One region of the Azospira sp. APE16 genome, then DNA from elsewhere that is predicted to be linked to it. Evidence: predicted binding sites of a transcription regulator. Region 1 holds the regulator's gene; each other region holds the start of a gene.
What was found. The regulator sigma-54, encoded in region 1, starts transcription at its own class of promoters, with help from an activator protein. The targets are predictions, from matches to a motif close to TGGCACGCTTNCTGCTNA.
Positions count from the first base shown of each region.

Region 1 (7,188 bases):
AGCAGGGGACCTAGGTCGGCCCGCTCCAGCACCTTGAAATTGGCCTTGCCCAGTTCCAGTTCGGCGTAGTCGGCGATGTTGTTGGGGCCGAACTTCTGGGTGAAGCTGGCATTGTTGCTCTTGATTTCGCCGGGGATCACAACGATCTGGGGCCCCTTCTTCGCCGCATTGACGTATTCCACCGGCTTGTACATTGCCTTGTCGGCCATGGCATTGGCCTGATCGGAAGTCGAACTGCCGCAGGTCGCCGACGGGTTGTCGGGATCGCACTTCGACGGATTGGTCTGGCAGGCGGCCAGAACCAGGCCAAAAGAGGAAAGAAGAAGCAGGCGCTGCACACTCATGGAAGACTCCCTGTTTTTATGTACGTATAGGCCGGCCTTGGGCCGGCGCCCCTAGGGCAGCGTTACTTGTACTTGCTGTCGATTTCCCAGACGTTCTTCTGCACCAGGCGCTGCACCATGCTGTCCAGGGTGAGGCCGCCGGAGGCGCCGGAGGAAACGCCCATCACCGACGAGCCCTTGGCTCCCAGTTCCATTTTCTCTTCGGTATAGCCGGTGGCCACCTGTTCGGTGGTGTTGGCGTCGATGATCTTGTAGCGCATGCCGATGATCCACACCCCGGTGTTTTCCTGGGTCTGCACCGAACCGACCACCGTCTCGCCGACGGCCCCGGCCTGGGCCCCGCCCATGGAGCCGGAGAAGGCGCCGAAGACGCCCAGCAGCTTGCCCACGGCACGGCCGTCGAAGCCCTGCTGGGCCTGGGCCACCTGCTCGGCCTTGAGGATGTCGAACTTGACCACGTACTTGGTGGTCTTGAACTTGCCCTTCTGCAGCAGCTTGCGGGCGGCGCTGGGGTCGCCCATGGTGTAGGCCAGGGTGAACTCGTTGAGCAGGGGGCCCATGTCGGAACGTTCGAGGATCTTGAAGTTGGCCTTGCCCAGTTCCAGTTCGGCGTAGTCGGCGATGTTGTTGGGGCCGTACTTCTGGGTGAAGGAGGCGTTGTTGGACTTCACTTCGCCCGGGATGACCACCAGGGCCGGACCCTTCTTCGCCGCATTGGCGTACTCCACCGGCTTGTACATGGCCTTGTCGGCCATTTCGTTGGCCTGCTTGGAGGTGTCGCTGCCGGCGGTGGGCGACGGGCTGTCGAAAACCGGCTGGGCATGGGCCGAACCGGCGCAGGCCAGGGCCAGGGCAATGGGGGCGATGTACTGACGCATGGAAGACTCCGTAGGTTTATTTTTTTGGTTTGCCGGCAGCCCGGCAGTAATCGTTGTAGAGCTTGGCCACGACCTCCTCGGCCTGCTCATGGACCAGCTCCAGGGCCATGCCGGCGGTGTCGCTGCCGGAATAGGACTCGGCCTTGGCCGTGGCGGTGGAAATGGTGCGGCCGTCCGCCGCCGCCAGGGTGAAATGCATGGTCACATAGACCTCGGGCAGGCGCACCACCGGGTTGTAGGCGGTGCGGGTGGAAACCCCGCCCTTGAGCACGAAGGCGGCGCCCAGCTTGCTGGAAGCGGCCAGGGCCGCATCCGGGTCGTTGCGGAAATAGGCCTCCATCTCGGCCTGGGCGATGCGGGCCCGCTGCTCCTCGGCGGTGTAGGTCTTCAGGCCCAGGGCCTTCAGCTTTTGGTTGATCACGGCGGCATGGCGGCCGTATTTGCTGCCCTGCAGCTGGTAGCCGTCGGCCGTCTGGTCGGCCAGGGCCACCAGGATGCCCTGGTTGCGCAATGCCGCCTTGCAGGGAACGGCCAGATGCTGGGCGATGCGGCCGCGGCGGCCCTCCTCCTCGGCAGCACCCTGCTTCTCGTCCTCGGCAAAACTGAAGGCCCGGGCGCCGCCGGTTGCCGCCAGCAGCAGGCCGCAGCAGAGCAGGCGGGAAGCGGCACGCAGGGGGGCAGGCTTCATCTCGGGGCTCCAGGGAAAGTCCCCGGCATCAACGCCGGGGCAGGTGGAATGGGGCAGGCCATTCTGTCAAAAAAAATGCCAGCCTTCAATCGGCTGGCATTTTTGCGGGAAGTCCGCCCCGGGCTTACTTGGCAGCCTGGCTGTCGGCTTCGCACTTCTTGATGAAGGAGGCCTTGGCGGCACCGGCCAGCTTCTTCTCCGCGGCCTTGGACTGGCACTCCGCATTGGCGGCGGGAGCGTCGGCGGTCTTGCCGGAGAGGCAGGTCTTCATAAAGCCCTTGCGCTCGTCACCTTTGAGGCCCTTCTCGCCGGCTTCCTTGTTGCAGTTTTTCATGCGCTCCTGCTGGGGCGTCGGCGCTTTGGCCGCGTCGGCGGCGCCGGCAACGGGAGCCAGGCCGATACAGGCCAGGGAACACAGGGCTAGCAGCATCTTTTTCATGGTGTCTCCGTCAGTGGTCAGGCAGGGCTTACCACTATGCGTTCGTCAAATATCGTCGTCAAGCAGCAGCTTCTGCTGCCGGGTGATGAATTCCTGCATGTTGTCGATGCCGCGCAGCTGCAGGATGCTGTTGCGCACCGCCGCCTCCAGCAGCACCGCCAGGTTGCGCCCGGCGGCCACCGGAATGACCACCTTGCGCACGGCCACGCCGAGGATCTCCTGGGTCTGGGCATCCAGGGGCAGGCGCGGCGCATCCACCCCGGCTACCGGCTTCTGCAGGTGCACGATCAGCTTGAGCTTCATTTTCCGCCGGGAGGCGGTCTCGCCGAAGATGGTGCGGATGTTGAGCAGGCCCAGGCCCCGCACTTCGAGGAAGTCCCGCAGCATGCCCGGGCAGCGGCCCTCGATGGTGGCGGGGGCGATGCGGGCCAGTTCCACCACGTCGTCGGCGACCAGGCCGTGGCCCCGAGAAATCAGCTCCAGGGCCAGTTCGGACTTGCCGACGCCGGAATCGCCAGTAATGAGGACGCCCATGCCCAGCACGTCCATGAAGACGCCGTGCACCGACACCGTGTCCGCCAGGCGGCGGGACAGGTAGATGCGCAGCAGGTCGATCACGGCCGAGCAGGGTTTGGCGGTGGTGAACAGGGGGGTACCAGTGCTCTCGCAGCCCTCCAGCACCGCCGGCAGCACTTCCAGGCCCTCGGCGACGATGACGGCGGGGGGCTGGGCGGCGAAGATTTCGTTCATCTGCGCCTTGAGGCGCTCCGGATTGACCCGGCTCAGCCACTGGTACTCGGCGGCACCGATGACCTGCAGGCGTTCCGGGTGGATCAGGTTGAGGTGGCCGACCACGTCGGCGCCGTAGTTGCCCCGCTCCCGGATCTCGATGGAGCGTTCGGCACCCTGGGCCGCGACCCAGGTCAGGGACAGCTTGTCCTGGTGGTCCTCAAACAGCTGGCTGATGGAGATTTGCCGCATGGTTCCCCCAGTCGGTGAACAGGCGGTGGGCGTCGTCGGTGTTGTCGCAGGCGCCCAGGGCCTCGCGGAAGGCCCGGTCGGAGAAACGCTGGGCCAGCTCGGAAAGAATCTGCAGATGCTGCTCGGTAGCCTGTTCCGGCACCAGCAGCACGAACATCAGGCCGACGGGCTTGCCGTCGGGGGAATCGAAAGGCACCGGGACGGACAGGCGCATGAAGGCGCCGGCGGCATCCTTGAGCCCCTTGATGCGGCCGTGGGGAATGGCAACCCCCTGGCCGAGGCCGGTGGAACCCAGTTTTTCCCGGGCGAAGAGGCTGTCGAAAACCGTGGCCCGGGCGATGCCCAGGTTGTTCTCGAACAGCAGTCCGGCCTGCTCGAATGCCCGCTTCTTGCTGCTGGCTTCGAGGTCCAGCAGGATGTGGGCGGGAGGGAGGAGTTTGGCGATCAGATCCATGGGGCGGGAACCTTCCCCGAACAGCGGGATGGCGGCGGCAGGGCCGGTTGGAGACTGGGATTCAGGCAGGATACCAGGCGAAAAGTGGCGGGATCATAACGGAAAACGACCCCGCCGCCTATGCCTTTCGTCCCAGTCCCGGAGAGGGAATCAGATCACTCTTCGATGTGATTCTTGATGGTGTCGCGGTGGTGATCCTGGGCCTTCTGCTTGTACTTCTGCACCTGGCGGTCCAGCTTGTCGATCAGGGTGTCCACGGCGGCATACAGGTCGGCATCCTCGGCATCCACGTGGATGTCCTTGCCGGGCACGCGCACGGTGACTTCAGCCTTCTGCTTCAGCTTTTCCACGGTGAGGATGACGTTGACGTCGATGACGCTGTCGAAGTGACGCGTAACCCGCTCCAGCTTGGCAGTGACGTAGTCGCGGATCGCCGGGGTGACTTCCAGGTGATGTCCGGTGATGTGCAGGTTCATGGCTCGCTCCTTTTTTAGATGGACTTGCGTAGGTTGGCCGGCGAAATGTTGAGCGCTTCTCTGTATTTTGCAATGGTTCGACGCGCCACAACAATGCCTTGTTGGCCAAGAATTTCGGATATTTGACTGTCCGAAAGGGGTTTTTTGGGGTCTTCGGCCGCCACCAGCTGCTTGATCAGGGCCCGGATGGCGGTGGCCGAACAGGCGCCCCCCGTATCCGTGGCCACGTGGCTGCCGAAGAAATACTTGAGTTCGAAAATGCCCCGGGGGGTGGCCATGTATTTCTGGGTGGTCACCCGGGAGACGGTGGATTCGTGCAGGCCCAGGGTTTCGGCGATTTCCCGCAGTACCAGGGGACGCATGGCCACCTCGCCGTGTTCGAAGAACTGGCGCTGGCGGTCCAGGATGGCCTGGGACACGCGCAGGATGGTGTCGAAACGCTGCTGCACGTTCTTGATCAGCCAGCGGGCCTCCTGCAGCTGGCCGGAGAGGCTGGAGCCGCGCTGCTTGGAGAGGATCTCGGCGTAGAGCCGGTTGATGCGCAGGCGCGGGTAGGCGTCCGGATTGATGCTGGCGGTCCACTGGTTGCGCACCTTCTTCACCACCACGTCCGGGGTGATGTAGCGGGCATCCAGGGGCGCGTACTGGGCGCCGGGCCGGGGGTTGAGGCTCTTTACCAGGTTGGTGACGGCGCGCAGGCGCTCGTCGTCGCAGCCCAGCAGCTTCTTCAGCTTGGTGAAGTCCCGGCCGGCCAGCAGTTCCAGGTGATGGCGCACCAGCTTCAGGGCCTGGTCCCGCACCTCGTCGGCCGGCAGGGCTTCCAGCTGCAGGGCCAGGCATTCGCCCGGAGTGCGGGCGCCGACACCGGTCGGGTCCAGGTGCTGCAGGTGGCGCAGGGCGATCTGCAGGTCGTCCAGGTCGATTTCCAGCTCTTCCGGCAGGGCTTCCTGCAGCTCCTCCAGGGGCTGGGTCAGGTAGCCGTCCTCGTCCAGCGCCTCGATCAGGAAGCTGACCAGCTGCCGGTCCCGCTCGGAGAGCTGCATCAGGCCCAGCTGCCAGTTGAGGTGGTCGCGCAGGGAGGTGTTGGCGGCCTGCACTTCCTGGAAGTCGGAATCCTCGTCCTCGTCGCGGGAGGCGGAAGGGTAGCTGCCTTCGGCAAACCAGTCCTCGCCTTCGCCCAGGCTGTCCCGGGGCTCTTCCCGCACTTCCTCGGGACCGTGGCTGTCGGCCCCCTCGCTGGACTCGCCGCCATCCCCCGGGCTCTCAGCAGCGGCCTCGGCCGTGCTGCCGGCGTATTCGCCTTCGCTCCCGCTGTAGGAGGGCTCGTAGTTCTCGTCCTCGCGCTCCAGCAGGGGGTTTTCCAGCAGATACTTCTCCAACTCCTGCTCCAGCTCGAGCGTCGACAGTTGCAGCAGCCGGATGGACTGCTGCAGCTGTGGCGTCAGGGCCAGGTGCTGCGAGAGTTTGAGTTGGAGGGTTGGTTTCATGGACCCGGGGCCGAAGGGGCCGGCGGCAATGAGCGGGTTGAGGGAAAGACTCGGAGACTGGGCTCGTCAGAGACGGAAGCTCTCGCCCAGATATACTTTTCGGACGTCTTCATTATAAACGATCTCATCCGGGCGGCCAGACGCCAGCACCCGGCCCTCATTGATGATGTAGGCCCGGTCGCAGATGCCCAGGGTCTCACGCACGTTGTGGTCGGTGATGAGCACGCCGATGCTGCGGTCCTTGAGGAAACGGATGATCTTCTGGATTTCCAGCACGGCGATGGGGTCCACGCCGGCGAAGGGCTCATCCAGCAGGATGAAACGGGGAGAGGTAGCCAGGGCCCGGGCGATTTCCACCCGGCGGCGCTCGCCACCGGACAGGGCGGCGGCATTGGAAGCGCGGATGTGGCCGATGTGCAGCTCTTCCAGCAGTTCCTCCAGGCGCAGGTCGATCTCGTGCTTGGGCAGCTTCTGCAGTTCCAGCACGGCACGGATGTTCTCCTCCACGTTGAGCTTGCGGAAGACGGAGGCCTCCTGGGGCAGGTAGGAAATGCCCAGATGGGCCCGCTTGTGGATGGGAAAGTGGGTCACTTCCTGATTCTGCAGCTGGATGGAGCCGCCGTCGGAGGGCACCAGCCCGACGATCATGTAGAAACAGGTGGTCTTGCCGGCACCGTTGGGGCCCAGCAGGCCCACCACCTCACCGCTGCCCACCTCGAAGGACACGTCATGCACCACGGTGCGGGACTTGTAGCGCTTTTTCAGGTTGTTGGCGGAAAGCTTGGCGATGAGGTCGGGGTTCTGCTCGGACATGGGCTATCGGATTCTATGAATGCGGGGGCGTAAAGGCATTGTGCCAGAGGTGTCGCCCGGGGGTTCTACCAGTCGCTGCCGGACTCGTCGTCCCAGCCGCCCTGCAGCACCTGGCGGACGGTGGCGGCGGCAAAGCCGCGGCTGAGGAGAAAGCGGGTCTGTTTGGCCCGCTCGGCCAGATCGGCGGGCAGGGCGGCGAATTTCTTCTGCCACACCTGGCGCGCCCGTTCCAGCTCGCTGCCGCCCTGGGCCAGGGCCGCGGCGACGGTTTCCTCGGCCACGCCCTTCTGCCGCAGTTCCTGAGCCAGCCGGGCATCGCCGTAGCGGCGGGCGCGGATGGCGACCCTTTCACTGGCATAGCGGGCATCGGAAAGCTGGCGGCGGGCCGCCAGGTCGTCCAGCAGGGTCTGCAGCTCAGCCTCGGATTCTGCGTGGGGCGCCAGCTTGCGGGCCAGTTCGGCCCGGCTGTACTCCCGCCGCGCCAGCAGCCCCAGGGCCCGCTGGCGCAGGCTCGGGGTCATTCCCCGGCAGCGGCCGCCGGGGCGGGGTTGGCCACGCCCAGGGCTTCCCGGATCTTGCCTTCGATTTCCTGGGCAATGGCCGGGTTGGCCTTGAGGAATTCCCGGGA
Region 1 is NZ_CP179682.1:178,350-185,537, reverse strand. It holds gene ACLSSQ_RS00940 (hypothetical protein) at 1-344, opposite strand, end outside; gene ACLSSQ_RS00935 (hypothetical protein) at 407-1,222, opposite strand; gene ACLSSQ_RS00930 (hypothetical protein) at 1,239-1,910, opposite strand; gene ACLSSQ_RS00925 (PsiF family protein) at 2,035-2,349, opposite strand; gene hprK (HPr(Ser) kinase/phosphatase) at 2,395-3,330, opposite strand; gene ptsN (PTS IIA-like nitrogen regulatory protein PtsN) at 3,299-3,784, opposite strand; gene hpf (ribosome hibernation-promoting factor, HPF/YfiA family) at 3,940-4,260, opposite strand; gene ACLSSQ_RS00905 (RNA polymerase factor sigma-54) at 4,275-5,747, opposite strand; gene lptB (LPS export ABC transporter ATP-binding protein) at 5,814-6,560, opposite strand; gene recX (recombination regulator RecX) at 6,626-7,081, opposite strand; gene recA (recombinase RecA) at 7,078-7,188, opposite strand, start outside.

Region 2 (7,188 bases), 120 kb from region 1:
GCGATTTCCTTTTCCAGCTTGGGGTGCTGGGTGAACACCTTGGCCAGGAGGGTCACGGCCAGGTTCTTCGGATCGTTGTCCACCGTCTCCACCATCTCGGCCCGCTGGCTGCGGGGGCGGGGGGCGAAGACCTTGCTCACCACGGTGGGGCTACCCTTGAGACCGATCATCTCGGCATCGTCGATGCCGGCCGTTTCCCGGTTCCACACCTTGAGGTCGTAGCGGGCGGCGCGGAACAGGTCGTCCAGGTCGCCGAAGCGCATCTCGTTGGTGCCTTCAAGCATGGTGATGAGGCAGGGGGTAGCGGTCTTCAGCAGCTGCACGCCGCCCTCGGCCCGGCGCTCCACGGTGATTTCCTTCTTCTCCAGGTCCAGGTCCACGATCTTGGAGACGTAGGTCAGCAGCTGGTAGTCGAGGCGCTTGGCGATGCCCGGGCCCACCTGGGCGGTATCGCCGTCGATGGTCTGCTTGCCGGTGAAAATCAGATCCACCGGCATGTTGCCCATGATCTTCTTGATGGTCGTAGCCAGGGCGTAGGAGGTGGCCAGGGTGTCGGAACCGGCGAAGGCCCGGTCGGACACCAGGATGGCGTCGTCGGCGCCGTAGGAAAGGCACTTGCGCAGGGCCGCCTCGGCCATGGGCGGGCCCATGGTGACCACGGTGACGGTGCCGCCGAACCTGTCCTTGAGGCGCAGGGCCTCTTCCAGGGCGAACAGGTCGTAGGGGTTGATGATGGCCGGCACCCCCTGGCGCATGATGGTGTTGGTCACCGGATGCACCCGGATCTGGGCCGAGTCCGGCACCTGCTTGATACAGACGACGCTATGCATGGCTTGCCTCTCCTAGGGAGCGGCGCAGGCTATCCACGGATACCCGCTGCACGCCCTGTTGAAACACTTTGAAAACCTTCTGCTCGATCCCGGAGGAATGAACGAAATCGGTATAGGCCCGGGCCAGCAGCTCCCGGCACTTGATGCGGCTCAGGCCCTCGTTGAGGCCCGCCAGTCCGCCTTCCCGGGCCAGGTACTGGTTGAAGCGCTTGAGGATGTGCAGGCGCGAGACGCTGACCACGGCCGGGTCGTACTCCAGGCCGAAGTAGTCGAGGAATTCCTCGGCGGTGGAGAGCTGCTGCAGTTCGTCCATCAGGGTTTCCATAGGCTTCTCCTTGTTCAGACGACATGCAGCCGGGGGGCCGGACGGCCGCTCCCCTGCATCCCTTCCAGGTAGTAACTCATCAGTTCACGAAAGCCCGGCGGGCGCTTGAAGGCCATGGCGTAGCTGCGCACCCGGGAGAGGATGCGGCGGGCCATGCCCTCGTCGATGTCTATGCCTAAGTCCTTGTAGGCGTGGATCACGGCGGTGGAGCCGGAATGCTTGCCCAGCACGATGCGGTGGCCCTTGCCCACTTCCGCCGGATCGAAGGCCTGGTAGTTGGCCGGGTTCTTGGCCAGGCCATCCACGTGGATGCCGGCCTCGTGGGTGAACACGTTGGCGCCGACGATGCTCTTGTTCACCGCCACCGGCCGGCCGGAAGCCTTGGCCACCAGATCGGAGATGGCCGGCAGCTGGAGGGGATCGACGCCGCTGTCGATGTCGTAGAGATGCCGGAGGGCGATCACCGACTCTTCCAGGGGCGCATTGCCGGCCCGCTCGCCAAGACCGTTCACCGTGGTGTTGATGTGGGTGGCGCCGGCGGTCACCGCGGCCAGGGTGTTGGCGGTGGCCAGCCCCAGGTCGTCATGGGCGTGGATTTCGATTTCCAGGTCGCTGCGGGCCCGCAGGGCGGCGATGCGCTGGTGGGTGATGAAGGGGTCCAGCACCCCCAGGGTGTCGGCAAAGCGGAAACGGCGGGCGCCGGCAGCCTGGGCCGCCTCCATGACCCGGTGCAGGAAGTCCAGGTCGGCCCGGGAGGAATCCTCGCCGCCGACGCACACCTCCAGCCCCGCCGCCCGGGCCTCGGGCACGAAGCGGCGGATGGAATCGAGCACCCAGCGGTGGTCCTTGTTCAGCTTGTGGCGGATCTGCTGGTCGGAAACGGGAATGGAGAGATTGACGATGTGGGCATTGCAGCGCCGCGTCACTTCCAGGTCGGCGGCGCACATGCGGCCCCACACCATCAGCCGGGTGGACAGCCCGAGGCCGGCGATGGCCCGGATCACTTCCTGCTCCTGCTCGCCCATGGCGGGAATGCCCACCTCCATCTCCGGCACCCCGGCCGCCGCCAGGGCCTGGGCAATGGCCAGTTTCTCCGCGGCGGTGAACGCCACCCCGGCGGTCTGTTCGCCGTCGCGCAGGGTGGTGTCGTTGATGGTGATGGTTGTCATGGCATGGCCTCTTGCCGGGGTATCAGCAATAAGGGTGCCAGGGCCGGATTTTTTAAAACAAGCTATTTAAATCATGCGGTTGCTGATTTCAGACAGGGCCCGCAGCGGGGGGAGAGGAATGCGACATTTGTAGGTTTTCGGACAGGGGAAGAGGCCCCTGCCCTGGCCCGAAAACCTGCCGGCCCGGTAGGCCGCTCCCGGACTCGACGGACTAGGGCAACACCAGGGCCAGGGCCAGGGGCAGGAACAGGAGGGCGGCCAGGTTGCCGAGCAGGACGATGGAGGCCACCTGGTCCGGTTCCTGGCGATAGCGTTCGGCGAAGACGTAGTTGAGCACGGCCGGCGGCAGGGCGCCGAAGATCACCAGCAGGGCTTTCTGCTGCCCTTCCAGACCCAAGGCCAGGGCGGTGGCGTAGGCCAGCAGCAGACCCACCAGGGGCCGGGCCAGGGCGCCCCACAGACCGACCCGCACCGCCGACAGGCTGGAGCCGGCCAGACGCACGCCGAGGGAAAAGAGCAGCAGGGGAATGGAGACGTCGCCCAGCATCTTGATGGCCAGCTTCAGGGGCGGCCAGATGGGAATGTGCAGCAGGCTCACCGCCAGGCCAACCAGACTGGCCAGCACCACGGGAATGCGCCACAGGTTGGTCAGGCGGGTGTGGTGGTCGAGCAGCCAGGCGCCGAAGGAGAAGTGCAGCAGGTTGGAGACCATGAACAGCACCACCATGGGGGCCAGGGCCCCGTCGCCGAAGGCCAGTACCGCCAGGGGCAGGCCCAGGTTGCCGCAGTTGTTGAACATCATGGGCGGCACGAAGGTCTTGGGGGCGCTGCCCAGCAGACGGGCCAGGCCCCAGCCGGCGAGGCCGGAGCCGACCACGCCCACCACGGCGCCTACGGCCAGGCCCCAGTTGGCGGCCAGGTCGAAGGATTTGTCGGCCATGGCGGCGAAGACCAGGGCCGGCACGAACACTTCCATGTTGAGCTGGTTGGCAAAGGCCATGTCCGGCTGCTTCTTGCGGCCGTAGAGCCAGCCGAAGAAGACGATGGCGAAGAGGGGAAAGACGATGGCGACGATGCGCAGCAGCATGCCGGCTCCAGGGCGGGGTTCCGGGAGAGTGTAACGGCGGCCCGGGCGGGGCGGCCATCAGGGTTGCCCCTAGGTGGGGGGCGCCGGGGCGGCCTGCCGCCGCCCCGCTTCTTACAGCACGTAGCGGGAGAGGTCCTCGTCCCGGGACAGTTCGCCCAGGCGGGCATCCACGTAGGCGCCGTCCACGGTGAGGGTCTCGGCGCCGGACTTGCCGGCGGTGAAGGAGACTTCCTCCAGCAGCTTTTCCATGACCGTGTACAGGCGGCGGGCACCGATGTTCTCGGTCTTTTCATTGACCGAGTAGGCGATCTCCGCCAGGCGCTTGATGCCGTCGGCGGTGAATTCCAGCTTGAGGCCCTCGGTGCCGAGCAGGGCCTGGTACTGGCGCGTCAGGCAGGCGTCGGTCTGGGTCAGGATCTGCTCGAAATCGGAGACGGAGAGGGAATCCAGTTCCACCCGGATGGGCAGGCGGCCCTGCAGCTCGGGGATCAGGTCCGACGGCTTGGCCAGGTGGAAGGCACCGCTGGCGATGAAGAGGATGTGGTCGGTCTTGACCATGCCGTACTTGGTGGACACGGTGGTGCCTTCCACCAGGGGCAAGAGGTCCCGCTGCACGCCCTGGCGGGAGACGTCGGCGCCGTGGGCGTCGGAGCGGGAGGCGATCTTGTCGATCTCGTCGAGGAAGACGATGCCGTTCTGCTCCACGTTCTTCAGGGCTTCCAGCTTCACTTCCTCGTCATTGACCAGCTTGGCCGCCTCTTCCTCCACCAGCAGCTTCATGGCTTCGGGAATCTTCAGCTTGCGCGACTTCTTGCGGGCCGTGCCCATGCTCTGGAACATGCCCTGGATCTGGCTGGTCAGCTCCTCCATGCCCGGCGGCGCGAAAATTTCCGCCTGCATGCCGGGGGCCGCCACCTCGATGTCGATTTCCTTGTCGTCCAGCTCGCCCTCCCGCAGCTTCTTGCGGAATTTCTGGCGGGTGGTGGAATCCTCGCTGCTACCCTGGTTCTCGTTGAAGAAGCCGGCACCCCGGGCGGGGGGCAGCAGGGCGTCCAGCACCCGGTCTTCGGCTGCGTCTTCGGCCCGGGCCCGCACCCGCTTCATGGCCTGCTCGCGCTGGCCCTTGATGGCGGTCTCCATGAGGTCGCGGATGATGGTGTCCACGTCCCGGCCCACATAGCCCACCTCGGTGAACTTGGTGGCCTCAATCTTGATGAAGGGGGCGTTGGCCAGGCGCGCCAGGCGGCGGGCGATCTCGGTCTTGCCGACGCCGGTGGGGCCGATCATGAGGATATTCTTCGGCGTGATCTCGTGGCGCAGGCCCTCCTCCACCTGAGAGCGGCGCCAGCGGTTGCGCAGGGCGATGGCCACGGCCTTCTTGGCCTGGGCCTGACCGACGATGTGCTTGTCCAGCTCGTGCACGATTTCCTGGGGAGTCATCTGGGTCATGGCGTCCTTACTCCAGGGTCTCGATGGTGAAATTGCGGTTGGTGTAGATGCACAGGTCGCCGGCGATCTCCAGGGACTTGCGCACCACCTCGCCGGGAGCCAGCTCGGTGTTCTCGATCAGGGCCCGGGCGGCAGACTGGGCGTAGGCGCCGCCGGAACCGATGGCGACGATGCCGTACTCCGGTTCCAGCACGTCGCCGTTGCCGGTGATGATGAGGGAGGACTCCCGGTCGGCGACGGAGAGCATGGCCTCCAGCCGGCGCAGGGCCCGGTCGCTGCGCCAGTCCTTGGCCAGTTCCACGGCGGAGCGGACCAGGTTGCCCTGGTGCTTTTCCAGCTTGGCCTCGAAGCGCTCGAAGAGGGTGAAGGCGTCGGCGGTGCCGCCGGCAAAGCCGGCCAGGATGCGGTCGTTGTAGAGGCGGCGCACCTTGCGCGCCGTGGCCTTGACGACGATGTTGCCCAGGGTCACCTGGCCGTCGCCGCCCATGGCGACGGAGGCGCCGCGGCGCACCGAGAGGATGGTGGTGCCGTGATACTGTTCCATGCGGTTTCTTCAGTTCGGGAAAGAAGGGGAAATGCGCTGCCGCCCGTGCCACGGCGGGGCGGCAGGCTGCCAATTCACTTGCGGGCCGGCTCGATGCGGGCCACCGCATTGACCCCCACCACCGCCAGCAGCTCGAACACCAGGCGGTTGGTGTTGCGGATGATGACCGCCTTGCCGGCGGATTTGCAGGGGGTCAGCATATTCACCAGGGCGCCGGCGCTGACGAAGTCGATGCGCACCACGGCGGTGAAATCCAGGACCACCGGGTCCCGGCTTTCGGCGAAATCCTTGAGGTCGTTGAAGCGGGCGTTTTTCAGTTCGCCGCTGAGACGGTAGGCCTCGTCGCCCTCGCTACCGTCCGTACAGTCCGGACACTGGGCGGCGGCCACCGGGGTGGCCTGGACCCGGGCCGGGTCCCAGGAGGGAGGCGACACTTCGAAGGTGACGGCGTAATCCACCGCCCGCTCCTCGAACTGTTCCTGGCGGCCGGCCCGTTGCAGCAGTTCCAGCTGCAGCAGCCAGCACTGGGGATTCTCGGCCTTGCCGGTGACAGCGGCGGCGGCCAGCAGGCCTTCCAGGGCCTCGATGCCGGCCAGTTCCAGCACCTGCTTGCGCTTGGCCGACTGCTGCAACAGTTTGAGGAAGCGCTCGGCCCCGGCATCGTCCAGCTGCTGCACCTTGGACAGGTCCAGGCGCTGCTTCTGGTTTTTCTCCAGGGCGTCGGCCAGGATGCCGAAGGCGGCGTGGTTGCTGCCTTCCATGGCGCCCTTGAAGAGAGTGGTGGGCGTGCCACCGGCCACCACCGCCTCGGCCTTCTTGGTATCGCACCAGGCCGGCGGGGAGCGCTCGAAAATGCGGGCGAAATCCAGTTCCAGGTTTTCGAAGGCGGCCTTGTCGCCGTGCAGCTGGTAGAAATCGAACAGCATCATCCACAGGCGGATGGCCGTGGGGCCGGAACGGTAGCGGCCCACCGCGTCTTCCAGGGTGGCCTTGGCGACGCCTTCCTGGCCGTTGGCGTAGAGCACGGCGGCCTGTTCCACCACGGCTTCCAGGGGATCGCTTTCGTTATCCAGCTCGATGCCGCCGGACTCCAGGTCGCCGAGGGAGAAGCCGGTGAAGTCCAGGGACATGGAATCCACGGCCGGGGCGGCCTTGGAGGGAGTTTCGAGGGGCGCGGCGGCGGGCGCGGCAGGAGCCCCGGCGGGCTGGGGCGCGGCGGCCGGGGTCGGCGCCGGCACCTTGACCATGCGGGCTTCGGGAACCTTGTTGTCTTCGCGACTCTTCTTGAACAGCGAGAAAATCATGGCCTGCTTTCAGTGGGCAGCAAAACGCCGCAGCAGTATATAACGACTAGCTTATGACTTTTATCACACTACGCCGTCATGCCGCAATCCGGGGAAAACCGCGCGCCAGCAGGGCGCTGGCGGCCCCCAGGAGAACCAGCAGCAGGGCCAGCACCGGGCCGAAGGGCTGATCCAGGACCAGGGCCAGGGCGAAGGCCAGCAGGTGGGCCAGACCGCCCAGGAGGGCGCCCAGCCACAGGGCGGCCCGCCAGCTGCGGGCCCAGGGGGCGGCAGCCAGGGGGGGGATGAAGACCAGGGCGAAGGCGGCCATGACGCCAACGCTGGTGGTGGCCAGGGCCAGGACGCCGGCCACCACCAGGTCGAAGGCCAGGTGCAGGCGGCGGCTGGAGCGGCCCCGGGCCCGGTAGAAATCCGGGTAGAAATGGGACAGCAGCAGGGGCCGGGAGAGCCAGCGCAGCAGGGGCACGGCCACGGCGAAGG
Region 2 is NZ_CP179682.1:295,290-302,477, reverse strand. It holds gene ACLSSQ_RS01535 (electron transfer flavoprotein subunit beta/FixA family protein) at 1-830, opposite strand, end outside; gene nifW (nitrogenase stabilizing/protective protein NifW) at 823-1,155, opposite strand; gene nifV (homocitrate synthase) at 1,170-2,324, opposite strand; gene ACLSSQ_RS01520 (AEC family transporter) at 2,536-3,411, opposite strand; gene hslU (ATP-dependent protease ATPase subunit HslU) at 3,523-4,860, opposite strand; gene hslV (ATP-dependent protease subunit HslV) at 4,868-5,404, opposite strand; gene ACLSSQ_RS01505 (STAS domain-containing protein) at 5,479-6,708, opposite strand; gene ACLSSQ_RS01500 (metal ABC transporter permease) at 6,785-7,188, opposite strand, start outside.
Region 2: nifV (homocitrate synthase) is a predicted target of sigma-54. The motif match lies at 2,347-2,364, and genes of this name have one in related genera.

Region 3 (7,188 bases), 150 kb from region 1:
CAGGGGGCCGGCTGGCGTACCTGCTGCCACACCGGGTTGTAGAGGGCCTTGTCGATCTCATCCACCAAATTGACGATGCCGTCGTAGCCGGCCAGGGCGTGGTGCCGTTCCTGGTTGATCTCCACCCAGGGGGTCTTGGCCTTCAGCGCCACGAACTGGGAGCGGCCGCCGGAGAGCATCACGTCGGCCTGGGAGTCCCTGAGCATCCGGTACATCTCCCGGGGCGGCAGCTCGTCGAACATGTGGGCATCGGTGCCCATGATTTCCTTCACCTTCTCCCGGTCGTTGGCGGTGGTCTTGCGCATCGAGGTGCCGACGATTTCCATGCCCACTTCCTGCAGGGCCGAGACCACGGACCAGGACTTCACGCCGCCGGTGAACAGCAGCACCCGTTTCCCCTTGAGCCGGGCCTTGTAGGGCTCCAGCCGGGCCCAGGCCTTGGCTTCCTCCCGGGCGATGAGGGCCTCGGCCCGTTCCGGCAAATCCGCCGGGCCGCCCTGGCGCACCAGCAGGGCGCTGATCTTCCTCAGGGCGTCGGACATGTCGGAGACGCCGTAGAAGCTGCCCTCGAAGAAGGGGATGCCGTAGCGCTCCTCCATCTTGCGGGCCACGTTGATGAGGGCCTGGGAGCACAGCATGATGGCCGCCCTCGCCTTGTGGGCCGTGGCGATGTCGTTGTAGCGGCCGTCGCCGGAGATGGTGGCGAGGATGCGGATGCCCAGTTCGTCGAAGAGGGACTTCACCTGCCACAACTCCCCCACCACGTTGTATTCGCCGATCAGGTTGATGTCGCAGGGGGTGGTGTACTCGGGCTCCCGGGTGCCGATGACGTAGTCCAGCAGGGCCTCGCCGCCCAGCTTGTTGCCCAGGTTCTTGCTGCCGACGAAGCCGGGGGCATTCACCGGGATCACCGGCTTGCCGAACTTGGCGGCGGCGGCCTTGCACACCGCCTCGATGTCGTCGCCGATCATGGCCGGCAGGCAGGTCTGGTAGACGAAGACGGCGGGCGGGTCGTACTTGTCGATGATTTCCTTGATGGCCCGATAGAGCTTCTTCTCGCCGCCGTACACCACGTCCATCTCGTTCATGTCGGTGGTGAAGCCGGTGCGGTAGATATGGGAGCCGGAGGAGAGGGTATGGCGCGAATCCCAGGAATTGCCTTCGCAGGCGATGGGGCCGTGCACCAGATGGGCCACGTCCACGATGGGCTGCAGGGCGATCTTGGCCCCGTCGAAGGCACAGCCGCCGGCAGCGGCGCCCGGCGTGAGCTGCTTCTTGCAGCCCGCCTTGCGTTCCTTCTCGCCCTTGGCCTGGTTGGTGGCGCAACCCGGCTCTTCCAGGACACTGGCCACCTTCTGTTGCAATGCGCTCATGTCGGCTCTCCTACAATTTTTCTTTTGTGAGCCTTAAGTAGCAGGTTTGGTGCCAGTGCCCGGCACTGCCCCAAAGTGCTTGTTTTTGCTGCCTCGTCAGGGCCGTGGCGGCGTCGTGGGGCGTCTTCCTGTCGGTTTCGCGACAGCCCCGGGGCGCTTCTTGTTGCACTTGGCACCAGCCCGGCCGGACCGGGGGCCAGCCTTTATACCGGCCCCCGCTCGCGGTATATTTGCCCGCCTATGACTGACATTCGCCCTGCCATCGTCCTGCTTTCCGGCGGCCTGGACTCCGCCACCTGCCTGGCCATCGCCAAGAGCGAAGGCTTTGCCCCCTACTGCCTGTCCTTCGACTACGGCCAGCGTCACAAGGCCGAGCTGCAGGCCGCCGCCCGGGTGGCGGCTGCCCTCGGCGCCAAGGAGCACCGCGTGGTGCGCCTGGATATCGGCCAGTTCGGCGGCTCCGCCCTCACCGACAGTTCCATTGCCGTGCCCGTCGAGGGCGTCCAGGCCGGCGGCATCCCCGTCACCTATGTGCCGGCCCGCAACACCGTCATGCTCTCCTTCGCCCTGGCCTGGGCCGAGGTGCTGGGGGCCAAGGACATATTCGTCGGCGTGAACGCCGTGGATTATTCCGGCTACCCGGACTGCCGCCCCGAATTCATCGCCGCCTTCGAACGCATGGCCAATCTGGCCACCAAGGCCGGGGTGGAAGGGGCCGAGCTGCATGTGCATGCGCCCCTGATCGACCTCACCAAGGCCCAGATCGTCCAGCGCGGCACCGCCCTCGGTGTCGATTACGGCATCACCGTCTCCTGCTACCAGGCCGACGACGAGGGCCGGGCCTGCGGCGTCTGCGATTCCTGCCGCCTGCGGGCCGAAGGCTTCCGCGCCGCCGGCCTGGCCGATCCCACGCCCTACCGTAGCGCCTGATGGATAGCCTGCCCGATCTGCCGCCCCTGCTGTGGCTGGCCGCCGGCCTCGGCGGCCTCTTTGGCGCCGTCGCCCAGCGCACCTGCTTCTGCACCATGGGCGCGGTGTCCGACATCGTGAACATGGGGGACTGGAACCGCATGGGCATGTGGCTGCTGGCCATGGGCACGGCGGTGCTGGGTACTGCCGGCCTGCAGCTGGCGGGCCTCATCGACGTGGCCAATTCCATCTACACCGCCCCCCGCCTGCTGTGGGCGTCCCACCTGATGGGCGGCCTGCTGTTCGGTATCGGCATGGTGCTGGCCTCGGGCTGCGGCGCCAAGACCCTGGTGCGCCTGGGGGGCGGCAATCTCAAATCCCTGGTGGTGTTCCTGGTCATGGGCCTCACCGCCCTGGCCACCCTTAAGGGACTGCCGGCCCTGCTGCGGGTCGGCCTGCTGGATGTCCTGGCCGTGGATCTGTCCGCCCCGGGCCAGGACCTGCCCCGGCTGCTGCAGCCTCTCCTGGGCCTGCCGCCGGCCACGGCGTCGGCCCTGGTGGCCGGCAGTGTCGGCGGCCTGCTGCTGGCGGCGCCTCTGCTGCGCGCCGACTTCCGCCAGGCCGAGTACATCCTCGGCGGTCTGGCCATCGGCGCCGCCGTGGTGGGCGGCTGGTTCCTCAGCGGCCATCTGGCCTTCGTCGCCGAACATCCCGACACCCTGCAGCCGGCCTTTCTCGGCACCAACAGCGGCCGCATGGAGTCCCTCACCTTCGTCGCCCCGCCGGCCTACGCCCTGGAACTATTCGCCACCTGGAGCGACGCCAGCCGCAAGCTGACCCTGGGCATCGCCACGGTGCTCGGCGTCGTCGCCGGTTCCGCCCTGGTGGCCCTGTCCCGCCACAGCTTCCGCTGGGAAGGCTTCCGCGATGCGGAAGACACGGCCAGCCACCTCATCGGCGCCGTCCTCATGGGCTTCGGCGGCGTCACCGCCCTCGGCTGCACCGTGGGTCAGGGCCTCTCCGGCATCTCCACCCTGGCCCTGGGCAGCCTCATCACCACCCTGTCCATCATTGCCGGCGCCTGGCTGGCCCTGCGCCTGCAGTACCGGCGCATGCTCAACGAATAGCCCGCCCACCCGCATCAATCCCGGGTTTGACAGGCCCGGGGGTGCCACCTATAATTCGCGCTCCGTTTTTGCGGGTCGGTAGCTCAGTCGGTAGAGCAGCGGACTTTTAATCCGTTGGTCGCGAGTTCGAATCTCGCCCGACCCACCAGCCTCTGGAAAAAAGAGGTGTACAAACGGAAGTAGGGCGGCTATAATGCGCCCCTCATTCGGGTTGTTAGCTCAGTTGGTAGAGCAGCGGACTCTTAATCCGTAGGTCGAGTGTTCGAGCCACTCACAACCCACCAGATTCAGGTAAAACGGCCTCCGCTAGGGGGCCGTTTTATTTTGCAGGGCTGCCGTTTTCTCGCTGGCGGCCCGAATGTGTGGCCCATGTAGCTCAGTGGCAGAGCACTCCCTTGGTAAGGGAGAGGTCGGCAGTTCAATCCTGCCCATGGGCACCATCCTTTCCGGTGGCGCCAAGGCGTCCGCAGCGCGCCCCGTCCGGGGCTATTTTTTTGTCTTGAGCCGGTGCAGGTTTTCTCTCCAGGGGAAGTCATGAAGATGATTGCGCGGAGTTGCTCTGTCCTGTTGTGCCTGTTCGCCTTCCTGGCGGCGCCGGCCTTTGCCAATGAAGGCGGCGGCGGGGTGGCGGCGGAGCCCCTGCGTTTCGTCGTCAATCTCGCCGGCAGCGGCCGCATCCTGCAGGTGGACATGGTGTTCGAAGTGGCCCACGCCGAGGTGGATGGGACTCTCAAGGCCATCCGTCCCAAGGTGCAGCACAAGCTCATCATCCTGCTCTCCTCCGAGCAGCCGGAACAGCTGCTGACCCTGGAGGGCAAGAAGGTCCTGGCGGAAAGCATCCGCGACGTCCTCAACAAACTCCTCGACGAGACGCCCAAGAGCGGCGTCAAGGAAGTGTTGTTCACCAACTTCATCATCCAGTAGGCGAGTCCGCCTTCCTGGTCGCCAGGGCCGCTACAGGCGGTGCCGGGCGGCAAGAAAAAAGCCCCGGGGCCTTGCGGCCGGCGGGGCTTTTCTTTTTGGCCGGGGCTAGCCCGGCCGTTGCGACTCAGCGCTGCTTCTTTGCATCCACCACGGCCAGGGCCGTCATGTTCACCAGGCGGCGCACGGTGGCGGTGGCGGTCAGCACGTGCACCGGCTTGGCCACACCCATGAGGATGGGGCCGATGGTGACGCCTTCGCCGCCGGTCATCTTCAGCAGGTTGTAGGAGATGTTGGCGGCGTCCAGGTTGGGCATCACCAGCACGTTGGCCTCGCCCTTGAGGGGGGATTCCGGATCGGACTGCAGGCGGATTTCCTCGGACAGGGCGGAGTCGCCGTGCATTTCGCCGTCGATCTCCAGGTCCGGGGCCTTGGCCCGGGCGATGTCGGCGGCTTCGGACATCTTGCGGGCGGAGGCGGACTGGGAGGAGCCGAAGTTGGAGTGGGAGAGCAGGGCCACCTTGGGGGTGATGCCGAAGCTGCGCACGGTCTCGGCGGCCATCACGGCGATGTCGGCCAGCTGCTGGGCGTCCGGGTTCTCATTGACGTGGGTGTCGCAGAGGAACAGGGCCCGGTTGGGCAGCAGCAGGTGGTTCATGGCGGCCAGGGTGTTGTGGCCGGCGGCCTTGCCGATCACCTCTTCCACCTGGCGCAGGTGGTGGGCGAAGCGACCGCTCATGCCGCAGATCAGGGCGTCGGCGTAGCCGAGCTTGACCAGCATGGCGCCGATGATGGTGTTGTCGGAGCGCAGGCGCATCTTGGCGATGTCGATGGTGACGCCGCGACGCTTCATCAGCTGGTGGTAGGCGCTCCAGCATTCCTTGTAGCGCTCGTCGTAGTTGGGGTTCACCACTTCGAAGTGCTCGCCGGCCTTGAGCTTGGAGCCGATCTTCTGCAGCCGGGCTTCGATCACTTCCGGGCGGCCCACCAGGATGGGCTTGGCCAGGCGCTCTTCCAGGATCACCTGGATGGCGCGCAGGACGCGCTCGTCCTCGCCTTCGGCGTAGATGACGCGGCTGGCTTCGCCCTGCTTGGCGGCGGAGAAGACGGCGCGCATGCCGACGCCGGTGTGGGTGTTGAATTCCTTCAGCTTGTCCCGGTAGGCGTCCATGTCCACGATGGGACGGGTGGCGACGCCGGATTCCATGGCGGCCCGGGCCACGGCCGGGGCGATGATGGAGATGAGGCGGGGATCGAAGGGCTTGGGAATCAGGTACTCGGGGCCGAAGGTCAGCTGCTGGCCCTGGTAGGCCATGGCCACTTCGTCGCTGACTTCTTCCTGGGCCAGGGCGGCGATGGCCTTGACGCAGGCCAGCTTCATTTCCTCGGTGATGCGCTTGGCACCCACGTCCAGGGCGCCGCGGAAGATGAAGGGGAAGCAGAGGACGTTATTGACCTGGTTGGCGTAGTCGGAGCGGCCGGTGGCGATGATGGCGTCGGGACGGACTTCCTTGGCCAGTTCCGGCATGATTTCCGGGGTCGGGTTGGCCAGGGCGAAGATCAGCGGGTCCTTGGCCATCTGCTTGACCATCTCGGGCTTCAGCACGCCGGCGGCGGAGAGGCCGAGGAAGATGTCGGCGCCGACGATGGCGTCGGCCAGGGTGCGGGCGCTGGTTTCCTGGGCGTAGCGGGCCTTGGTAGCTTCCATCTTGGCGTCGCGGCCGACGTAGATGACACCCTTGGAGTCGCAGACGGTGACGTTCTCGCGCTTGATGCCCAGCTCGCACCACAGGTTGAGGCAGGAGATGGCGGCGGCGCCGGCGCCGGAGCAGACCACCTTGACGCTGGCGATGTCCTTGCCGATGACCTTGAGGCCGTTGAGCATGGCGGCGGCGGAGATGATGGCGGTGCCGTGCTGGTCGTCGTGGAAGACGGGGATGGACATGCGTTCCTTCAGCTTCTCTTCAATGTAGAAGCATTCGGGGGCCTTGATGTCCTCCAGGTTCACACCACCCAGGGTGGGTTCCAGGGCGGCGATCATGTCGATCAGCTTGTCCGGGTCGTTCTCGGAGATTTCGATGTCGAAAACGTCGATGCCGGCGAATTTCTTGAACAGGCAGCCCTTGCCTTCCATCACCGGCTTGGCGGCGAGGGGGCCGATGTTGCCCAGGCCCAGCACGGCGGTGCCGTTGGTGACCACGCCCACCAGGTTGCCGCGGGAAGTCATTTCGTCCACGGCGTTGGGGTTGGCGACGATTTCCTCACAGGCGTAAGCCACGCCGGGGGAGTAGGCCAGGGCCAGGTCCCGCTGGTTGGTCAGACCCTTGGTGGGGCGAACGGCGATCTTGCCGGGGGTCGGCAGGCGGTGATATTCGAGCGCTGCTTCGCGCAGATCCTTTTCCATGACTTAACTCCTGGGGAGCCGCGCGGGCTCCCGGGCTTGCTGTGAAAAATAAAAGAGCGGAAGTATGCGGGTTTTTCCCAATGGACGCAAAGAGCGGTTATCCACAACTGCTTGTTGCGGCACAGCATTTTTGCCTCGGGAGGCGGACGGCAAAAGCGCGAAAAATCGCTGCCGGGAACGTCGCCGCTGACGGGGTGGCGGCCGCTGCCGGCAGCCACCCCGTCAGCGCTACCAGGGCTGGCCGGGCAGGGCGGCGCGCCACTTGTCCCAGTCGATGGCGGCAGCGGTGGCGTCGGCCAGGCGGTTGAGGTCCGCCTCGCGCCGGGCCACCGGGTCCACCGTCTGCGCCGGGGCGAAGCCCGTGTCGGCACCGGCCCAGGCCAACAGGGCGGCGAGGGCCTCGGGCTGGTCGAAGAGGCCGTGGCAGTAGGTGGCGAGGATCTGCCCGTCCGCC
Region 3 is NZ_CP179682.1:327,055-334,242, forward strand. It holds gene nifE (nitrogenase iron-molybdenum cofactor biosynthesis protein NifE) at 1-1,373, opposite strand, end outside; gene queC (7-cyano-7-deazaguanine synthase QueC) at 1,614-2,303, shown strand; gene ACLSSQ_RS01695 (YeeE/YedE family protein) at 2,303-3,409, shown strand; tRNA gene ACLSSQ_RS01700 (tRNA-Lys) at 3,482-3,557, shown strand; tRNA gene ACLSSQ_RS01705 (tRNA-Lys) at 3,618-3,693, shown strand; tRNA gene ACLSSQ_RS01710 (tRNA-Thr) at 3,775-3,849, shown strand; gene ACLSSQ_RS01715 (flagellar basal body-associated FliL family protein) at 3,944-4,333, shown strand; gene ACLSSQ_RS01720 (NADP-dependent malic enzyme) at 4,458-6,734, opposite strand; gene ACLSSQ_RS01725 (cobyric acid synthase) at 6,963-7,188, opposite strand, start outside.
Region 3: nifE (nitrogenase iron-molybdenum cofactor biosynthesis protein NifE) is a predicted target of sigma-54. The motif match lies at 1,411-1,428, and genes of this name have one in related genera.

Region 4 (7,188 bases), 1.0 Mb from region 1:
GGGAGCGGGTATTGAAGGCGGCGATGGCCGCCAGTGCCAGGACCCCCAGGAGCGCCACCAGCACCACCGCCAGGAGTCGGGTACGCAGGGAAAGTTGATCAAGCATGGGATTGTCCAAACTATATGAAACATGAAGTGCGCATTATATTTCCGCCACCAGCCATGCTGTGAAGGAAATCACACTTTTCTGCTTCAAATTGGTGCGCCCGCTTCTGCCCATGGTGCATGGTGGCACCGTTTTCTGGCGCCGCTTCCGCCAATTCCCCGGAAGTCCTTTAAGGATCAAGCGATTATGATCCTGGCACAACCCCTGCTATTTGATTGTCGCCCTTCCTCATGGCGCGACCATCATGAACAAGCCCAGCTTCTTCGACGAAATGAACGGTGCCGACGGCGCCGTCCGCTCCCACTACCAGACCTACCGGCGCTGGCTTTCCGAAACCCCTGACGAACGCATCGCCCGCAAGCGGGCCGAGGCCGACATCGCCTTCCGCCGCGTCGGCATCACCTTCGCCGTCTATGGCGAGGAGGCCGGCACCGAGCGGCTGATCCCCTTCGACATCATTCCCCGGGTCATCCCGGCAGATGAGTGGAAGGCCCTCAAGGCCGGCCTCAAGCAGCGGGTCAAGGCTCTCAACCTGTTCCTCCACGACATCTACCACGACCAGGAAATCCTCAAGGCTGGGCGTATTCCCCGGGAGCAGGTGGAGGGCAACGCCCAGTTCCGTCCCATCATGCGCGGGGTGGACGTGCCGGCCGGCATCTATGCCCACATCGCCGGCGTGGACCTGGTGCGGGCCGGGGCCGGCGAGTTCTACGTGCTGGAAGACAACCTGCGGGTCCCCTCCGGCGTCTCCTACATGCTGGAAGACCGCAAGATGATGATGCGGCTCTTCCCCGAGCTGTTCTCCAAGCACAAGGTGGCCCCGGTGGAGCATTACCCGGACCTACTGCTGGAGACCCTGCGGGCCTCCGCTCCCAACGGCGTCTCCGATCCCACCGTGGTGGTGCTGACCCCGGGGGCCTACAACAGCGCCTACTTCGAGCACACCTTCCTGGCCCAGCAGATGGGGGTGGAACTGGTGGAGGGGCGGGACCTTTTCGTCGATAACGACACGGTCTACATGCGCACCACCCAGGGCCCCCAGCGGGTGGACGTGATCTACCGCCGCATCGACGACGACTTCATCGACCCCCAGGTCTTCCGTGCCGATTCCATGCTCGGCGTGCCCGGCATCCTGCAGGCCTACCGGGCCGGCAAGGTGACCCTGGCCAATGCGGTGGGCACCGGGGTGGCCGACGACAAGTCCATCTACCCCTATGTGCCGGAGATGGTGCGCTTCTACCTGGGGGAGGAGCCTATCCTCAACAACGTGCCCACCTACATGTGCCGCAAGCCCGACGACCTGGCCTACACCCTGGCCCACCTGCCGGAACTGGTGGTGAAGGAAGTCCATGGCGCCGGCGGCTACGGCATGCTGGTGGGGCCGGCCTCCACCCAGGCCGAGATCGAGGACTTCCGCCGGCGTCTTGTCGCCAACCCGGAAAAGTACATCGCCCAGCCCACCCTGGCCCTCTCCACCTGCCCCACCTTCGTTGAATCGGGCGTGGCGCCACGCCACATCGACCTGCGCCCCTTCGTCCTCTCCGGCAAGGAAGTGACCATGGTCCCCGGTGGCCTCACCCGGGTGGCCCTGCAGGAAGGCTCCCTGGTGGTGAACTCCTCCCAGGGCGGCGGCACCAAGGACACCTGGGTGCTGGAATGAAAAGCTTTGCCACAGAGGGCACAGAGAACACAGAGAAAATGCGATTGCATGACCAAGCCAATTTTTCTAGGCAAGGCCTATCTGCTGCGAGCTTGTCCCTCTGTGTCCTCTGTGGCTAATAAATAAGGAGCCGCATATGCTCAGTCGTACCGCCGATCACCTCTACTGGATGGCCCGCTACATCGAGCGGGCCGAGAACCTGGCCCGCCTGCTGGACGTCACCTACCAGATGTCCCTGGTGCCCCAGTCGCCGGAAGCGGCGAACCAGAACTGGAACGCCATCATCGTCCTCAACAGCCTGGAAGAGCCCTTCGCCAAGGCCTACGGCGAGCCCAGTGCGGAAAACGTGCTGCGCTTCATGGTGCGGGACGAAAGCAACTTCTCCTCCATCTACAGCTGCCTGCGGGCGGCCCGGGAAAACGCCCACGCCGTGCGCGGCACCCTTACCACGGAAATGTGGGAGACCATCAACGCCGCCTGGATCGACCTGCGGGCCCAGAGCTTCGAGCAGATCATGGCCGGCGGCATCACCGAGTTCTTCGAATGGGTCAAGCTGCGCTCGGCCCTGACCCGGGGCGTCACCTTTGGCACCCTGCTGCAGGACGAGGCGGCCCACTTCATCCGCATGGGCGGCCTCCTGGAGCGGGCCGACAACACGGCCCGCATCCTGGACGTGAAATACCACTTCCTGCAGCCCAACGGTGAAGGGGAGGAGGGCGGCGTCACCGACTTCTACCAGTGGGGCGCCCTGCTGCGCTCCCTTTCCGCCTTCGAGGTGTACCGCAAGGTGTACCGGGACGTCATCACCCCGGCCCGGGTGGCGGAGCTGCTGATCCTGCGCATGGACATGCCCCGTTCCCTGCACCACTGCCTGGACAAGGTGAATCACCTGCTGGGCCTGGTGGGCAACCGCCAGTCCAGCGAGACCCTGCGCCGGGCCGGCCTGCTGCATTCGCGCCTGCACTACGGCCGCATCGACGACGTGCTGGAGGATGGCCTGCACGAGTACCTGACCGAGTTCATGGACGACATCTACGACCTGGGCAACCGCATCTCCCAGGACTTCCTGGTGCCGGCCTGAGGCGCACCAGTCGGGGAGGCGCCGGCGGCAGCTGCCGCCGGCCTTTTTTCACCATCATAAAAACAGCGACGACAACATGACTTACTGCGTGGCAATGCGGCTCGATGCCGGCCTGGTCTTCCTTTCCGATTCCCGCACCAACGCCGGGGTGGACCACATCAACACCTTCCGCAAGATGACCGTGTGGGAGCGCCCGGGGGAGCGCATGCTGGTGCTGATGACCTCGGGCAATCTCTCCATCAGCCAGTCCGTGGTCAATGTGCTGAACGAGCACCTGGCGGCCACTGACAAGCCCAATCTCTACAACGCCCCCAACCTGTTCGAGGCGGCGCGCCTGGTGGGCGACGCCCTGCGCGAAGTGCACCAGCGGGATGCTGCGGCCCTCAAGGAATTCGGCGTCGATTTCGCCGCCGCCTTCATCCTCGGCGGCCACATCCACGGCGAGGAGCCGCGCCTGTTCCAGATCTACGCCGCCGGCAACTTCATCGAGGCGACCCACGATACGCCCTATTTCCAGATCGGCGAATCCAAGTACGGCAAGCCCATCATCGACCGGGTGGTGAAAAAGGCCACCAGCCTGGAGGAGGCCTCCAAATGCGCCCTCATCTCCATGGATTCCACCATCCGCTCCAACCTCTCCGTGGGCCTGCCTCTGGACCTGCTGGTCTACGAGAGGGGGGACTTCAAGGTCACCCACCAGATCAAGATCGGCGCCGACGATCCCTACTTCAACCAGATTCGCACCCAATGGGGCGAACGCCTGCGCCAGGTCTTCGCCGAACTGCCCGACCCGGCCTGGGATTAAGGCCGGGAGCGGCTCGGCAGGCAACAAAAAAGGCGCCCGCGGGCGCCTTTTGCTTGGGCCGGGAAACGGCTCAGGGCTTGTTCACTTCCACCGCCGGATAGACGTAGGAGAACTTCTCGTTGCCCTTGAACAGTTCCAGGACGAAGGGCTGGGCCAGCTGGTAGAGGTCCAGGCGGGTGTAGTCCTGGCCCGGCACGGCGCCGCCGTTGAGCAGGGAGGTCTCGATGTTGTAGGCGATGGCGTAGAACTCGTCGGCCAGGTCCAGGGCGCCCATCAGGTCGGCGGCACCCAGCAGGCGCTGGGGCGCGGCGCTCTTGGTCGCCGGCTTGGCGGCAGCAACGGGCTTGGTGGCGGGCTTGGTGCTGGCGGCCGGCTTGGCGACGACCGGCTTCGCTGCCGGCTTGGCCACGGGCTTGGCGGCAACTTTGGCCACGGGTTTGGCTGCGGGCTTCGCTGCCGGTTTTACGGCGGCTTTGGCGACGGGCTTGCTGGCGGGCTTGGCGGCGGTGGCGGCTTTGACGGGGGCTTTGGTGGCCATGGCGGTTTTCCTGTTTATTTGCGGCCGAATTTTTCGGCCAGGGCGGTGAGCTTGGCGGCGCGCTGGGCTTCCGCCTTCTTGGCATCTTCTTCGGCCTTCTTGGCGGCGGCTTCGGCGCGGCGTTGTTCGGCCTGTTTCTTGAAGCGTTCCTTCAGCACTTCGGCGGCGTGCTGGCGGTGTTCCTCGGCCACCTCGCCGGCGGCGTTGCCCTGCAGGTCGTGGCGCTGGGTGGCCTTCTCCATGTTCTTCAGGTAGCGGACCGAGTTGGTGTGGCGGAACAGGCTCACCTTCAGCAGCTTGGGGTCGATTTCCGGATACAGGGCGGCCAGTTGCTGGTTGATGCCGATGGCCAGGGGCAGGTGGTCGCGGAAAACCTGGAATTTTTCGCTCAGTTCGGCGAGGAATTCGCGGGGCGTGCTGAAGGCGGGAGAGGTCATCTGGGTGTTGGGTTGAAATGCGGAAGGGTGGGAGGTTATCACGCAGGGAAAATGCTGCAACTGGGCTGTAACAGGGGGCTGGGGCTCCCGTTCCTGGTGCGCCCGGGGCGGGCGTGCTCCGGGATGGTGCGGATGATGGCTGGCGGCCGGCCCGGGGCCCAGTATCCATGCGCCTCTCCAGGGGGTGACCCGTCCTGGGGCATGGCCCGTCTCTTGCTAAATCCGGCTATCGCCCATCGCCCGGAGCCGCCCCGTGTCCATCCACGTCGCGCTGAACCACGTCACCCATTACCGCTACGACCGGCCCATCGCCCTGGGGCCCCAGGTGATCCGGCTGCGTCCGGCGCCCCACAGCCGCACCCCCATCCTCTCCTATTCCCTCAAGGTGATGCCGGGGGAACACTTCATCAACTGGCAGCAGGATCCCCAGGCCAACTGGCTGGCCCGCCTGGTGTTCCCGGAGAAGACCCGGGAGTTCCGGGTGGAGGTGGATCTGGTGGCCCAGATGTCGGTCATCAATCCCTTCGACTTCTTCCTCGAACCCTATGCGGAGGAGGTGCCCTTCGCCTACGAGGCCTGGCAGCGGCACGAGCTGGCGCCCTATCTGTACACCCTGCCGGCGACGCCGAAATTCCAGGCGTATCTGGCTTCCATCTCCCGGGAGAAGTGCCGCAGCGTGGATTTCCTGGTGGCCCTCAACGCCCGCCTGGCCCGGGACATTTCCTACCTGATCCGCCTCGAGCCCGGGGTGCAGACGCCGGAAGAGACCCTGGCCAAGGGCTCCGGCTCCTGCCGCGACTCGGCCTGGCTGCTCTGCCAGCTGCTGCGCCACCTGGGCCTGGCGGCCCGCTTCGTTTCCGGCTACCTGATCCAGCTCACCGCCGACGTCAAATCCCTGGACGGTCCCTCCGGTCCCGCAGCCGATTTCACCGACCTGCACGCCTGGTGCGAGGTGTACCTGCCCGGCGCCGGCTGGATCGGCCTGGACCCCACCTCCGGCCTCTTCGCCGGCGAGGGCCATATTCCCCTGGCCGCCTCCCCCGAGCCTTCCTCGGCGGCGCCCATCAGCGGCGCCCTGGAGCCGTGCGAATGCGAGTTCGGCCACACCATGGGCGTTACCCGCATCTGGGAAGCGCCCCGGGTGACCAAGCCCTACAGCGAGGAACAGTGGTCCCGCATCGAAGCCCTGGGGCAGACGGTGGACAGCGACCTGGCGGCCCGGGACGTGCGCCTGACCATGGGCGGCGAACCCACCTTCGTCTCCATGGACGACCCGGACGGGGCCGAGTGGAACACCGAGGCCCTGGGGCCGAAAAAGCGCCTGCTGGCGGCCGACCTGTTCCACCGCCTGCGGCAGAAGTACGCCCCCCGGGGCTTCATGCATTTCGGCCAGGGCAAGTGGTATCCGGGGGAACAGCTGCCCCGCTGGTCCCTCAACTGCTACTGGCGCCAGGACGGCGAGCCCCTGTGGCAGCGGCCCGAGCTGTACGCCGACGAGTCCCGGGACTACGGCGTCGATGCCGCCCGGGCCGGCGCCTTCCTCGGCGAAGTGGCGCGGCGCCTGGGGTTGGAGGAAAAGCACGTGTTCCCCGCCTACGAGGACGCCTTCTACTACCTGTGGCGGGAGCGGCGCCTGCCGGCCAACGTGGATCCCTTCGACACCCGCCTCGACGATCCCCTGGAGCGGGCGCGCCTGGCCAAGGTGTTCACCCGGGGCCTGGAGCAGGCCGTGGGCCAGGTGCTGCCCCTGGGCAAGACGGCCGCCGGCCGCTGGCAGAGCGGCTCCTGGTTCCTGCGCAGCGAGCGCTGCTACCTGATCCCCGGCGACTCCCCGGTGGGCTACCGCCTGCCCCTGGATTCCCAGCCCTGGGTCAGCCAGTCCGACTACCCCTACCTCAATCCGCCGGACCCGGCGGCGCCCCGGGCGCCCCTGGCCCGCCACGCCGAACTGCGGCGGCAGATGCCGGGCATCCCCACGGAGGCCATGCCTGGCAGGCAGGCAGCAAGCGCATCTCCGGGTGGCCTGCCTGGAGAAGCAAGTGGGGAGCGGGTCCCGGGGCATCACCAATCCGCCGCCTGGATCACCCGCACCGCCATGTGCGCCGAGCCCCGTAACGGCGTGCTCTACATTTTCATGCCCCCCGTGGGCTGCCTAGAGGACTACCTGGAAGTGCTGGCGGCGGTGGAAGCCACCGCCGAGGCCCAGGGCCTGCCGGTCATGTTCGAAGGCTACGAGCCGCCCCGGGACCCGCGCCTGGAAGTGTTCCGGGTGACGCCGGACCCGGGGGTGATCGAGGTGAACATCCACCCGGCCAAATCCTGGGACGAACTGGTGGAGCGCACCAGCCACCTCTACGAGGCGGCCCGGGAAACCCGCCTGTCCACCGAGAAGTTCATGCTCGACGGCCGCCACACCGGCACCGGCGGCGGCAACCACTTCGTCCTCGGCGGCGCCACGCCGGCCGATTCCCCCTTCCTGCGCCGGCCCGACCTGCTGCGCAGCCTCATCTCCTACTGGCACAACCACCCCAGCCTGTCCTACCTCTTCTCCGGCCTCTTCG
Region 4 is NZ_CP179682.1:1,227,782-1,234,969, forward strand. It holds gene ACLSSQ_RS06075 (methyl-accepting chemotaxis protein) at 1-106, opposite strand, end outside; gene ACLSSQ_RS06080 (circularly permuted type 2 ATP-grasp protein) at 351-1,766, shown strand; gene ACLSSQ_RS06085 (alpha-E domain-containing protein) at 1,903-2,847, shown strand; gene ACLSSQ_RS06090 (proteasome-type protease) at 2,924-3,652, shown strand; gene ACLSSQ_RS06095 (hypothetical protein) at 3,723-4,190, opposite strand; gene ACLSSQ_RS06100 (ProQ/FINO family protein) at 4,205-4,627, opposite strand; gene ACLSSQ_RS06105 (DUF2126 domain-containing protein) at 4,881-7,188, shown strand, end outside.
Region 4: ACLSSQ_RS06105 (DUF2126 domain-containing protein) is a predicted target of sigma-54. The motif match lies at 4,830-4,847, and genes of this name have one in related genera.